Regions from separate parts of the Streptomyces sp. NPDC001100 genome, predicted to be linked through region 2. Evidence: riboswitches for the same ligand, from Rfam matches in the RefSeq annotation. Region 2 holds a riboswitch; each other region holds the start of a gene.
The links. Region 2 has a riboswitch for cobalamin ahead of ACWDEW_RS19145 (ribonucleoside-diphosphate reductase subunit alpha). Riboswitches for the same ligand answer to the same signal wherever they lie in the genome.
Positions count from the first base shown of each region.

Region 1: it holds a riboswitch for cobalamin, as region 2 does, so the genes downstream of both, ACWDEW_RS42850 (cobalamin biosynthesis protein) here and ACWDEW_RS19145 (ribonucleoside-diphosphate reductase subunit alpha) in region 2, are expected to answer to the same signal.
Region 3: it holds a riboswitch for cobalamin, as region 2 does, so the genes downstream of both, ACWDEW_RS33180 (CbtB domain-containing protein) here and ACWDEW_RS19145 (ribonucleoside-diphosphate reductase subunit alpha) in region 2, are expected to answer to the same signal.

Region 1 covers NZ_JBSFKO010000048.1:6,735-10,984, forward strand. Annotated here, with positions in the region: gene cobN (cobaltochelatase subunit CobN) at 1-320, opposite strand, end outside; gene ACWDEW_RS42845 (cobyric acid synthase) at 317-1,828, opposite strand; gene ACWDEW_RS42850 (cobalamin biosynthesis protein) at 1,825-2,766, opposite strand; cobalamin riboswitch at 2,868-3,007, opposite strand; gene ACWDEW_RS42855 (hypothetical protein) at 3,143-3,364, opposite strand; gene ACWDEW_RS42860 (anion permease) at 3,398-4,250, opposite strand, start outside.
Region 2 covers NZ_JBSFKO010000012.1:44,664-48,913, reverse strand. Annotated here, with positions in the region: gene ACWDEW_RS19150 (ribonucleotide-diphosphate reductase subunit beta) at 1-99, opposite strand, end outside; gene ACWDEW_RS19145 (ribonucleoside-diphosphate reductase subunit alpha) at 99-2,522, opposite strand; cobalamin riboswitch at 2,648-2,771, opposite strand; gene ACWDEW_RS19140 (GNAT family N-acetyltransferase) at 2,834-3,340, opposite strand; gene mctP (monocarboxylate uptake permease MctP) at 3,448-4,250, opposite strand, start outside.
Region 3 covers NZ_JBSFKO010000028.1:68,427-72,676, forward strand. Annotated here, with positions in the region: gene ACWDEW_RS33165 (DUF427 domain-containing protein) at 1-583, shown strand, start outside; gene ACWDEW_RS33170 (hypothetical protein) at 654-1,466, shown strand; gene ACWDEW_RS33175 (hypothetical protein) at 1,514-2,581, opposite strand; cobalamin riboswitch at 2,724-2,883, shown strand; gene ACWDEW_RS33180 (CbtB domain-containing protein) at 2,918-3,133, shown strand; gene ACWDEW_RS33185 (CbtA family protein) at 3,170-4,039, shown strand.

The DNA of each region.
Region 1 (4,250 bases), on a different contig from region 2:
CCCTCGACGAGATAGCGCAGTGCCTCGGCAACGACACCGGCCGGCACCGACGACTCGGCCATCAACTCCGCGTCCGGGACTGCCTCTCCGCCCAGCAGCACGGTCGGGATGCCCGAGGCCTTGAGCGCGGCGAGCCCGTCCTCCCAGGCGCGCTTGCCGCCGAGCAGTCGCACGACGGCGATGTCCGCGCCCGTGAGGAGCGCGGGCAGCTCCTCGGTGGCGTCCACGCGGGACGGGTTGCCGATCCGGTACCCGGCGCCGGAGGCACGCGCCGCCAGCAGATCCGTGTCGGCGGTCGACAACAACAACACTGTGCTCATGCGGGCGCTCCCGGTGGAATGAAAGGCAGTCCTTGCGGCGCGCCGGACTCGATGAGCCGCCACAGCGCGTCCGTGTCCGCGTGCTGTTCGATCAGGTCGCCGAGCCGGTCGAGCTGTTCCTCGCGCAGCGCGGCGAACGAGGTGTCGGCGGCCGGCACGAAGCGGCGCCCCGCGGCGGCGGCCACCTCGCGCAGGAACGCCCGCCGGAACCCGTCCGACTCCAGCGAGCCGTGCCAGTGCGTGCCCCAGGTCTGGCCGACCCGGCAGCCGTCCAAGAAGGCTTCTCCGCCCGTGAGTTGGGCGACCCCGTGATGGATCTCGTACCCCTCGACCCGCTCGCCGAGGGCTTCGCCCACCGGCCGGGTGAGGGTCTTCTCGCGTGCGAAGCGCACGCGCAGGGGGAGCACTCCGAGTCCGTCGACCGAGCCCCGCCGACTCTCGACCTCGTCGTCGATGTGCTCGCCGAGGATCTGGAAGCCGCCGCAGACGCCGAGGATCGGCCGTTCCTCCGCTGCCCTGCGGACGAGGGCGTCCGCGAGTCCCCGCTCCCGCAGCCACTCCAGTGCCTGCACCGTCCCCCGGGTCCCGGGGATGACGACGAGATCGGCGTCGGCCAGCTCCTCCGGCCGGTCCACGAACCGCACCACGACGCCCGGTTCGGCGGCCAGCGCGTCCACGTCCGTGAAGTTGGACATGAGGGGGATCGCGCAGACGGCGACCCGCAGCACGTCCTCGCCGACCGGCGGCGCGGTGTTCGACTCGCGGACGGTCCCGCGCAGCGAGATGCGCAGCCCGTCCTCCTCGTCGATGCCGAGCCCGTGCTGGAACGGCAGCACGCCGTACGTCCGCCGCCCGGTCAGGCCGTGCAGCATCTCCAACCCCGGCTCCAGGAGCGACACATCGCCCCGGAACTTGTTGACGAGGAACCCGGCGACCAAGGCCTGGTCCTCCGGGCTGAGCAGCGCCACCGTCCCGAAGAAGGAGGCGAAGACGCCCCCGCGGTCGATGTCGCCGACCACGAGCACGGGCAGCTGTGCGTTGCGCGCGATGCCCATGTTCACGATGTCGGTCCGCCGCAGATTGATCTCGGCCGGACTCCCGGCGCCCTCGCAGATCACCGCGTCATACGTGCCCCGCAACTCGGCGAGACAGTCCAGCACGGTGCCGAGCAACTGCTCCTGCCGTCCTCCGTGATAGCCGCGCGCGCTCATCTCGCCCACGGGCCTGCCCATGAGGACGACCTGGCTGGTCCGGTCGCCGCCTGGTTTCAGCAGCACAGGATTCATCAACGCGGTCGGCTCGATCCGGCAGGCCTGCGCCTGCATGGCCTGTGCCCGGCCGATCTCGGCGCCCTCGCGCGTCACGAACGAATTGAGGGACATGTTCTGCGCCTTGAACGGCGCGACCTTCACGCCCTGCCGCACGAGCCACCGGCAGATCCCCGCGGTGACGACACTCTTGCCGGCGTCCGAGGTGGTGCCCGCGACCAACAGCCCGCCGCCGCTCATGACGTCCGTCCCTTCACAAGGAGCCGCCCGGCGACACTGACCCCGAGCGCGAGCCAGCCGACGCGCCGGGACAGCCGTACGGCACGGTCGATGTCCGGTACGGCGACGGCGCGTCCGGCGCCGTTCAGCACGGGCCGGTGCTCGACCCGGCCGCCGTAGGAGAGCGTCCCGCCCAGTCGCACGCCGAGGGCGCCTGCGAAAGAGGCCTCCACGGGACCGGCGTTGGGGCTCGGGTGCTTGCGGGCGTCGGTGCGCCAGGCGCGCACCGCTCCGCGCGGGTCGCCGCCCGCTACGGTCGCGAGGGCGGCGGTGAGGCGGGCGCCCGGCCAGCCGGCGACGTCGTCGAGGCGGGCCGAAGCCCAGCCGTAGCGGCGGTACTTGGCCGACTTGTGGCCGACCATGGCGTCCAGGGTGTTCACCGCGCGGAAGCCGAGCAGGCCCGGGACACCCGCGATGCCGCCCCACACCAGGGCGCCCACCACCGCGTCGGAGGTGTTCTCGGCGACGGACTCGACGACGGCCCGGGCGATACCGTCCGCGTCGAGAGCCTGCGGGTCCCGGCCGCAGAGGTGCGGGAGCCGTGCCCGCGCGGCCTCGATGTCACCGGCCTCCAGCGCCCGCGCGACGACCCCGGCCTCGCGCGCGAGGGAGGTCCCGCCGACGACCGCCCAGGTGGCGGCGGCGGTGAGAGCGGCAGAGGCCGTACGGGACGGTCGTAGGACCGAAGTCGCCACGGCGGCCAGGGAGACGGTGCCGCCCACGCACACGGCGGTGTGCAGGGCGCCCCAGCCTCGGTGGTCGCGCCACAGCAGCTGTTCCACGGCACCTGCGGTGCGGCCGAACGCGGCGACCGGATGCCCGCGGCGGGGATCGCCGAGCAGGTGGTCGCCGAGAAGGCCGGCGGCGGCGCCGTACGCGAAGACGCGATCGGCACGCATCGGCTCAGCCGGTCGCTGAGTCGGACACTGCGCTGGTACGGGACCTCGAACGGCAGCCGAGCATGGCGATATGTCCTCACTCAGGGTGTCCACGCCCTGGTTCGACGAGACCGGCGGTGAGAGTTCCTGGCTCCCGGGGTTGTCTACCCCGGTGACAGTGGCGGGACCGCGCCGGATTCGCACCGGCTTCCTCTCCTGCCGCCGTACATGGCTCCGGCAGTCCACCACGGGGTTGGAAGGGGCGTCAACTTGCTGTTGACCTGCGGGGGAGGAGTGTGCTGATGCCCACACGCGGGTCGTCGGAAGGGGCACACAGACGTGGGGTGCGGGACGGTGATCCGTCCCGCACCCCACGGTGGGTCCAACTGGCGGCCGGTCAGGCCACGATGATGTAGATCCCGTAAGCCACCGCCGCCGCGCAGGCCGCGAAGCAGGCGTACGCGCCGGTCAGGGCGAGGGCCGCGGAGTCGCCCTGGGCGGTGGCCCGTTCGCGGCGCGAGAGGGCGGTGATGCCGAGGGTGAAAACGGCCACCAGGGCCACGGTGACCACGAGGCTGACGCCGAAGACGGAGCCGAGGGCTGCCCAGTCGATGTCCATGCTGATTCGTTCCTTCTAACCGGGGGCGCGGGCTCAGACGGCGGCGGCCGGCGGGGTCGCCGGGTCCGACTTCACGACGGGGGCCGGGGTCACGGGCGGCGAGGGGATCGTCGCCGTGAGGCCCTCGGAGAGGGCGACCGACGGGGGCGGGGTGACGGCGGCGATCGCCGCGGTGACCACACCGGCCGGCTCCTCGAACTCGTTGACGTTCGAGGCGTCGACCACCTGGCGGCGGGAGAACAGCCAGATCGCGGTGCTGGAGGCGATCAGGAAGACGGCCACCAGCGCGGTGCCCCAGTCGCCGAGGTCGGTCACCGACTCGGCGAGCGCGCCGACCAGCGCGGCGGCCGGCAGCGTCAGACCCCAGGCGACGAACATCCGGGTGGCGGTCGACCAGCGGACGACCCCGCCCTTGCGGCCCAGGCCCGCACCCATCACGGAGCCGGAGACGGCGTGCGTGGTGGAGAGCGAGAAGCCGATGTGCGAGGAGGCCAGGATGACCGCGGCGGCGCTGGTCTGGGCGGCGAAGCCCTGCTGCGGCCGGAGGTCGGTCAGGCCCTTGCCCATGGTGCGGATGATGCGCCAGCCGCCGATGTAGGTGCCCATCGCGATGGCGAGGCCCGCGGAGAGGATGACCCAGGTGGGCGGGTCCGAGTCGGGGGCGATGGAACCGCCGGCGATCAGCGCGAGGGTGATGATGCCCATCGTCTTCTGCGCGTCGTTCGTGCCGTGGGCCAGCGAGACCAGCCCGGCGGAGGCGATCTGCCCGACGCGGAAGCCCTTGTCGGCGGCCTTGCCGTCCGAGTTCCGGCTCAGCGTGTACGAGAACCGGGTGGCCAGCATCGCCGCGACACCCGCGACGATCGGGGCCGCGACCGCGGGCAGC
Region 2 (4,250 bases):
GATCGCGTCCCGGTAGCGCTCGTAGAAGTCCGGGTAGCGCATGGGGCGGAGGGTCAGCTCGAAGCCCGGGTCGAGAAGGTTCTTGGCTTCGGTGGTCATTATTGGCAGGCCTCGCAGGACTCGGGGTTTTCCAGGGAGCAGGCGACCGCGTCTTCGTCGGGCGTCAACTGCTGTACGGGGACGGTGGTTTGGGGCTGAGCCTGGGCGGCGCGGGCGATCCTCGTCGCCGGGCGGGAGCGCAGGTAGTACGTCGTCTTCAGGCCCTGCTTCCAGGCGTACGCGTACATCGAGGAGAGCTTGCCGATCGTCGGCGTCTCCAGGAACAGGTTCAGGGACTGGGACTGGTCCAGGAACGGGGTCCGCGCGGCGGCCATGTCGATCAGACCGCGCTGCGGGATCTCCCAGGCCGTGCGGTACAGCGCGCGGACCTCGGCCGGGATCCAACTGAAGCCCTGCACGGAGCCGTTGGCGTCACGCAGCGCCTCCCGGGTGCGGGCGTCCCACACGCCGAGCTGCTTCAGCTCGTTCACCAGGTAGGAGTTGACCTGGAGGAACTCGCCGGAGAGCGTCTCGCGCTTGAACAGGTTGGAGACCTGCGGCTCGATGCACTCGTACACGCCCGCGATGGACGCGATGGTGGCGGTGGGGGCGATCGCCAGCAGCAGGCTGTTGCGCATGCCGACTTGGGCGATCCGTTCCCGCAGGGCCGTCCAGCGCTCCGGCCAGGTCAGCTCCACGTCGTAGTGGTCGGGGTGCAGAACACCCTTCGCCGTACGGGTCTTCTCCCAGGCCGGCAGCGGGCCGTTGCGCTCGGCGAGGTCGGCGGAGGCCTCGTACGCGGCGAGCATGATGCGCTCGGCGATCCGGGTGGAGAGGGCCTGGGCCTGCGGGGAGTCGAAGGGGACGCGGAGTTTGAAGAAGACGTCCTGGAGGCCCATCGCGCCCAGGCCGACCGGGCGCCAGCGGGCGTTGGAGCGGCCCGCCTGCTCGGTCGGGTAGAAGTTGATGTCGACCACGCGGTCCAGGAAGGTGACGGCGGTGCGGACCGTCTCGTCCAGCCGCTCCCAGTCGATGTCGCCGTTCGCTTGGTCGACGAACGCGCCCAGGTTCACCGAACCGAGGTTGCATACCGCCGTCTCGCCGTCGTCCGTGACCTCCAGGATCTCCGTGCAGAGGTTCGAGGAGTGGACGGTGTGGCCCGGCTCGGCCGTCTGGTTGGCGGTGCGGTTGGCCGCGTCCTTGAAGGTCATCCAGCCGTTGCCGGTCTGCGCGAGGGTGCGCATCATGCGGCCGTAGAGGTCACGGGCCGGGATGGTCTTCTTGGCCAGCCCCTGCGCCTCGGCCTTGCGGTAGGCCGCGTCGAACTCGTCGCCCCACAGGTCGACCAGTTCGGGCACGTCGGCCGGGGAGAACAGCGACCAGACGCCGTCCTCGTTCACCCGGCGCATGAACTCGTCCGGGATCCAGTGCGCCAGGTTCAGGTTGTGCGTACGCCGGGCGTCCTCACCGGTGTTGTCCCGCAGCTCCAGGAACTCCTCGATGTCGGAGTGCCAGGTCTCCAGGTAGACCGCGGCGGCCCCCTTGCGCCGGCCGCCCTGGTTCACCGCGGCCACCGAGGCGTCCAGCGTCTTCAGGAACGGGACGATGCCGTTGGAGTGCCCGTTCGTGCCCCGGATCAGCGAACCGCGGCTGCGGATACGGGAGTACGACAGACCGATGCCACCGGCGTGCTTCGAGAGGCGGGCGACCTGGTGGTAGCGGTCGTAGATGGAGTCCAGCTCGTCCAGCGGGGAGTCGAGGAGGTAGCAGGACGACATCTGGGGGTGCCGGGTGCCGGAGTTGAAGAGCGTGGGGGAGGAGGGGAGGTAGTCGAGGCGGCTCATCAGGCGGTACAGCGCGGCGACTTCGTCGAGCGCACGGGTCGAGTCGTCCTCGGCCAGGCCGGAGGCCACACGCAGCATGAAGTGCTGGGGGGTCTCGATGACCTTGCGGGTGATCGGGTGGCGGAGGAGGTAGCGGCTGTGGAGGGTGCGCAGCCCGAAGTAGCCGAAGCGGTCGTCGGCCTCGGTGTCGACCAGCGCGTCGAGGCGGGCCGCGTGCACGGTCACGAACTCGGCGGTGCGGTCGGCGATAAGGCCCTCGCGGTGGCCCACGGCGACGGACCCGGTGAACGTCGTGACGCCCTGGGAGGCGGCCTCGGCGGCGATGCTGATCGTCAGCAGCCGGGCGGCGAGCCGGGAGTAGACGGGGTCCTCGGAGATGAGGCCGGCGGCCGCCTCCGTGGCCAGTTCGCGCAGTTCCGTCTCGTCCGCGTGCGCGGACCGGCCGCGCAGCGTGGCGGCGGCGACCCGGCCGGGGTCGGCGTCGGGAAGGTCGGCGGTCAGCTCGGTCAGGGTCCGCAGGATCGCGGCGCCGGGACCGTCGGCACCGGGAACGGCCGTTCCGGGACGGTCGGTTCCGGACGCTGCGTTCGCCTCGTTCGCCTGGGTCGCTGAAGCCGGCTCTGCTGGCGCGATGGTCACGGTGGGGCTCTCCCTCGCTCGGCACGGGGCCTTGCGGAGGGCAGGCGGCAGCTCACGAGCGCACGGGGCGTCGCGTCCACCGGCCCACTCCACGAGGCCCGGACGTCATGCGCCCTGACCGGGTGGCCGGGCGCGCGCAGTCGGCAGGTCCTCGGACTGACCATGCGTGCGTATGCACGCAAGTACACCGTTGCGGGACAGTTCCGGATTCGCACCGGATTCCCCTGCGTCGACAGCGAGCATGAGCATACATCTTGTGCCGGGTCGTCGTGGCACCCCCAGATGTTGTGTCGCGGTGACTTCGGAGCGTGTCAGAACGTCAACTCGTAGGTGAGCAGAGTGATGTCGTCGAGCTCCGGAATCGGGTTCCAGTCGCGCTCGGGGGTGCGGGTGAAGCCGAGCCGTTCGTAGATGCGGTGGGCGGCGTGCATGGTGCGCTGGGTCGACAGGATGACGCGCACACAGCCGTCCGTGGCCCTGGCGCGCTCGACGCAGGCGCGGACGAGGGCCTCGCCGGCACCCCGGCCACGGGCCTCGCGGGCGACGGCGAGCATCCTGATCTCGGCCTCGCCCGCCGTCGCGAGATCGGCCATGGGTCCCCCGGACGGGACGAAGGTCACGCCGCCGAGGACCTGTTCGCCGTCCAGGGCGACCAGGACCTGGGCCTCGGCTGCCCGCTTGGCCACGTCTCTCAACTCGCCGAGGTACCAGTCGCTTTCGCCGAAGTCGAGGAGGCCGTCCTGGAGGTAGGCCTGGGCGGTGATCTCGCCCAGGGTCTCGTATTCGGTGGGTTTCACTCGCCGGATGAGGATGTCCATGTAGGTGAGTGTGTACGAAACAGCGGGCCGCCGAGGGTGGTGTTCCCGGTGGCCCGCCGCGGGTTCGTTGTGGCGGGGCGCGCAGTTCCCCGCGCCCCTGGGTGGGTTCAGCCGGCGGCGATTACGGGGAGCTCCTCCTTCACCCCCGGGTCGCCCGCGTCCGCCGTGTAGTCGCCGGGGCTCGTCTCGTCCACGCCCTCCGGAGCCTTCAGCGCCTTCAGCGCGAACGTCAGCACCACCGTCACGACGACGTTCAGGACGAACGCCGTCAGACCGATGTACCCGATCTCGCCGATCCCCGGGATCTCCTTCGCGGAGCCGCCGAAGTGGGCCTGCGTCGGCGAGGCGACACCGTAGGCCGCCAGCGTGCCGTAGATCATGCCCACCGCCCAGCCCGCCAGCAGCGCCCAGCGGTGGAACCAGCGGGTGAAGAGGCCGCCGACCAGGGACGGGAAGGTCTGGAGGATCCAGATGCCGCCCAGGAGCTGGAAGTTGATGGCGACTGTCTTGTCCATCGTCAGGACGAAGGCCAGGGCGCCGACCTTCACCAGCAGGGAGACCAGCTTGGAGACCTTGGTCTCCTGGGCCGGGGTCGCGTCCGGGTTGATGAAGTCCTTGTAGATGTTGCGGGTGAAGAGGTTGGCCGCCGCGATGGACATGATGGCGGCGGGGACGAGCGCGCCGATGCCGATCGCCGCGAAGGCCACGCCCGCGAACCAGTCCGGGAACATGTTCTCGAAGAGCTGCGGGATGGCCAGTTGGCCGTTGGTGACCTTGACGCCCGCCGCGATCGCCATGAACCCGAGCAGCGCGAGCAGGCCCAGCATCAGTGAATACAGCGGCAGGATCGTGGTGTTGCGGCGGATCACGTTGCGGCTCTTGGAGGAGAGGGTCGCCGTGATCGAGTGGG
Region 3 (4,250 bases), on a different contig from region 2:
GGTCTTCTACGACCTCGAAGCCGACGGCCGGCTGGTGGAGAACGCGGCCTGGACCTTCCCCGCGGAGGACCTGGCCGGGCACATCGCCTTCGAGTGGTTCCGGCGGGTCGGGCGCGGCCTCGACCACTGGTACGAGGAGGAGGAAGAGATCTTCATCCACCCCCGCGACCCGCACAAACGGGTGGACGCCCTCCCCAGCAGCCGTCATGTCCGGGTCGAGATCGACGGCACGGTCGTCGCCGAGACCCGCCGTCCGGTCCTCCTCTTCGAGACCGGCCTGCCGACCCGCTACTACCTTCCCCGCGAGGACGTCCGCCTGGACCTCTTCGAACCGACCGAGCACAGCACCGGGTGCCCCTACAAGGGGACCGCCACGTACTGGTCGTGGCGCGGCGGGACCGACGGCCCGGATGTCCCGCCGAACATCGTCTGGAGCTATCCGCAGCCGCTGCCCGCGGTCGGTGCCGTCAAAGACCTCCTCGCCTTCTACAACGAGGCGGTCGACATCACCGTGGACGGCGAAGCCCTGGAACGCCCCGTCACTCCCTTCACCGAGACGCTTTCGGGGCGGCCGGCGACCTGACCTTGGCCGCGATTGAAACCCTTTTGGCGCGAGGAGAAGTGAAACGCGGTCCACCGGGCAGTCGACCCGGATGGAGAGTCAGAAGTCGGAAGAGAAGAAGCGGGACGAGAAGAAGCAGGCGCCGAAACGCAAGGTCCTCGATCTGACCGCGGTGCAGGTGGTCGCGAGTGCGCTTGCCACCGTGGTGGGCGCGGTGCTGGCGTCCTTGCTGGGGGTGACCGGCACGATCATCGGCGCCGCCGTGGTCAGCACCAGCGCGACCACCGGCGCGGCGGTCTTCCAGCACGCTTTCCGGCGGACCGGCGAAGGAATCCGCAAGCGGGTGCCCGTGATGGCGATGGCCCTGACACCGAGTGAGGAGCGTGCGATCCAACGCGCCGACGCCCGGGCGGCGTTCGCGTTACCCGACGGCGCCCGGGCCGGTGACCGGACGCCGACCACCAGCCCCTCCGAGGACGAGTCGGTGACCACCTATCGAACCGGCTCCTTCTGGAAGTCCGTCGGCTGGAAGAAGTACCTGCTGGCGACCGGCCTGGTGTTCGCCCTGGCGATGGTCGCGGTCACCGCGGGTGAGCTGATCATGGGCAAGCCGATAGCCGCCGCGGTGCGGGGCGAATCGGGCAAGGGCACGTCGATGGGCGGCGGTTCGGCCGGGACGTCCGCACCCGCACACAGTCCGACGCCCACACCGCTCGGGTCCAGCGGTGCGGGGTCACGGACGGGCGGCTCGGCCTCGCCGTCCACAAGCGCGGAGCCGGACACGAGCTCCGGTACCGGCGCCGGCGCCGGTCAGAGCGCCTCTTCCAGCCCCGAGACCTCGGCCTCGACCGTGCCGTCCGCGAGCGGCGGCGCCGTCAACAGCCCCGACGCCACCACCCGTTGAGCCCTCGCTCCGGATGGGCGGAGGCTGTCGGACGACGGCCGGCGACCCTACTCGGACCTCCGGTTCGCCTCCGCCATGGCGCGGTCGTCGGGGCGTTCGGGAAGGGCGAGCTGCCTGCTGAACCTCCGTGCGGTGAGAAGCGCGAGCAGGGCCGTGAGTGCCGCCAGCGCAGCGAGCGCGGCCGTCAACCCCGCCAGCCAGGGCGGCGCAGCAGTGATCCGCAGCGCCTGGGACAGCCGCGTGGAGTGGAACCGTCCGTCGAACAGCTGGATCGCCGCCAACGCGGCCGGCACCACCATGGACAGGGCGAGTACGGGCAGGCCGCCGTGGAGAACCAGCGCCGGTGCCAGCAGGACGCACAGGATCGAGACCCCCAGCGCGAAACCGAAGGCGGCGCCGGAGGCCCCGTCCCGGTGCAGCGGGAAGTAGGACAGCCCGCACAGGACGAGCGCCGCCGCCGCGAACAGCCGCGGCCAGACCGGGAGTTCGGCGCGCCGTGGCATCGTACGCGGAGGCTGTGGACGGCGTCGGCGTGCCGGACGGTCGGCCGGCCGCTCCGGCTCGTGCGTGTCTGCCGGGAGTGGTCCGGTCGCCTCCGACCCGACAGCGGCCTCAGCGGTGGACCGATCGGCCGCCGGACCCGGGGCCCGGACGGGTGTGTCCTGTTCCTCGGCCAGGCGGCCGATCAACTGGGCGAGTTCCTCGACGGGCCGGCCGGCCGCGGCCCGTACCGCCTCCTCCCCGCAGTGCGGCTCCAGCGGAGCCCGGTGCAGCAGGGCCATCAGCCGGGTGACCTCCTCCACGGGCCGGGACTCGGCCGCCGCGCGGATCGTCTCGTCGGCGGAGTCGGGATGGCGTGGCGGCTGTGTCAGCAGGGTCACCAGGCGTGTCACGTCCTCCACGGACCGGTCCACCCCGATCGCCCGCAGGGCGTCGACGGTGGCCTGCGCGTACTTCGGTGACTGTTCCAGCAACGTGATCAGCTGGAGGACCTCTTCCAACGGCCGGTCGGTGACGGCGGCATGCACCAGGCTGTGCAGCGCGAGTGGGTGGGCCGCACTGTCATGAGATATCTCGGGTCGGTCCGGGCTGGGCGGGAAAGAGCGGGTGGTCATGCTCGGCTCCATGAAGAGGGTGATGCTGCTATCGCCCCCCGAAGCGCGATGAACCAGCTGATCCTGTCCAGTAGTAAGCGCCTGCCACCCGCGCCGCCACGCGATTGAGCCACCCGTGTGACGTGCGCGGGCCGCTCGCCCAGGCACAGGCCTGATTGACGGTCCGGAGAGCCGCGCCGTACGCTCCCCCTGTAGTGATGGCATAAGGAAGCTGGTGGAATTCCAGCACGGTCGCGCCACTGTGAGCCCGCCACCGGAGGTGGTGGGCGAGTCAGACACTGAACCGTCACTCGCCCGTACACGCAAGGGACGCACGATCCCGAAGGAGGGCTCACCTTGAGCAGCATTTCCACATCCCGTCCGGTGTCCACGCCGGTCGTCCTGCCGATCTCGAAGTCCATCGTCTGGCTGGTCGGCACCGCGCTGATCGCGCTGGCCGTCTACTACTTCATCGGTGTCGACCAGGGCGCCGTGTCGGTGTTCGGAAACGACACGCACGTCCACGAGTTCGTCCACGACGCCCGCCACTTCCTCGGCTTCCCCTGCCACTGACCCTCCACCGGCACCTGGACGTACGGACAACTCGACATGGAAAAGAAGCTCATACTGCGCGGCGTCCTCGCCGGCGCAGTAGCGGGCCTGCTCGCGTTCGTGTTCGCGCGGATCTTCGCCGAACCGCAGATCGCCAAGGCCATCGACTACGAGAGCGGCCGTGACGCCGCCCAGAACGCCCTGGACAAGGCGGCCGGCCTCCCCGTCGAGGGCCACGAACATGAGCTGTTCAGCCGCACCATCCAGGCCAACGTCGGCATAGGCGCCGGCATGATCCTCTTCGGCATGGCGATGGGCGCCCTGTTCGCCGTCGCCTACGCCGTCTGCCTGGGCCGTACCGGCGGTCTGAGGCCGCGTAACCTGGCGCTTCTCGTCGCCGGCGGCGGGTTCCTCGGCATGTACCTGGTGCCGTTCCTGAAGTACCCGGCCAACCCGCCCGCGATCGGCCACGAAGAGACGATCCAGCAGCGCAGCGCCCTGTACCTGATCATGATCGTGTGCTCCGTCGCCTTCCTCGCGGGAGCCGTCTATCTCGGCAAGCGGCTCCAGGCCCGCTTCGGCAACTGGAACGCCACGCTTCTTGCCGGTGCCGCCTTCGTCGTCGCGATCGGGATCGTCATGCTGCTCCTGCCGCAGTTCGGCCATCTCTCGTACAACAAGGCCAACTTCGGTGACCAGGCCACCGAGACGCCGTTGCCGCTGAAGGACTCGAAGGGCACCATCGTGTACCCGGGCTTCCCGGCCGACGTGCTGTTCACCTTCCGCTTCTACTCCGTCGCCGCGCAACTCATCCTCTGGACGGCCCTCGGCCTGATCTTCGCCCCGCTCGCCGAGCGTCTCCTCCAGCCCGCGCGACCGGACTCCACCACCCCGTCGAAGGAGCCGGACCCCGTCCCGGCGGCCTGACCAACTCCCCACGACGAGCGCGGTGATCGAGTCGATCACCGCGCTCGGTCCGTTGTGGAGGCTTTCCCCGGTCACCTGCGTCTGTGATCTACGTCATGGACGGGCATCGGAACTCGGCCCTCCGCCCCGCCGACTACTGGAGCGGTAGGGCTTCAACTGCCGTGCGCGGCAGAACGGTTCGATGCGACCAGGGAGGCCGGGCACCCTCCTG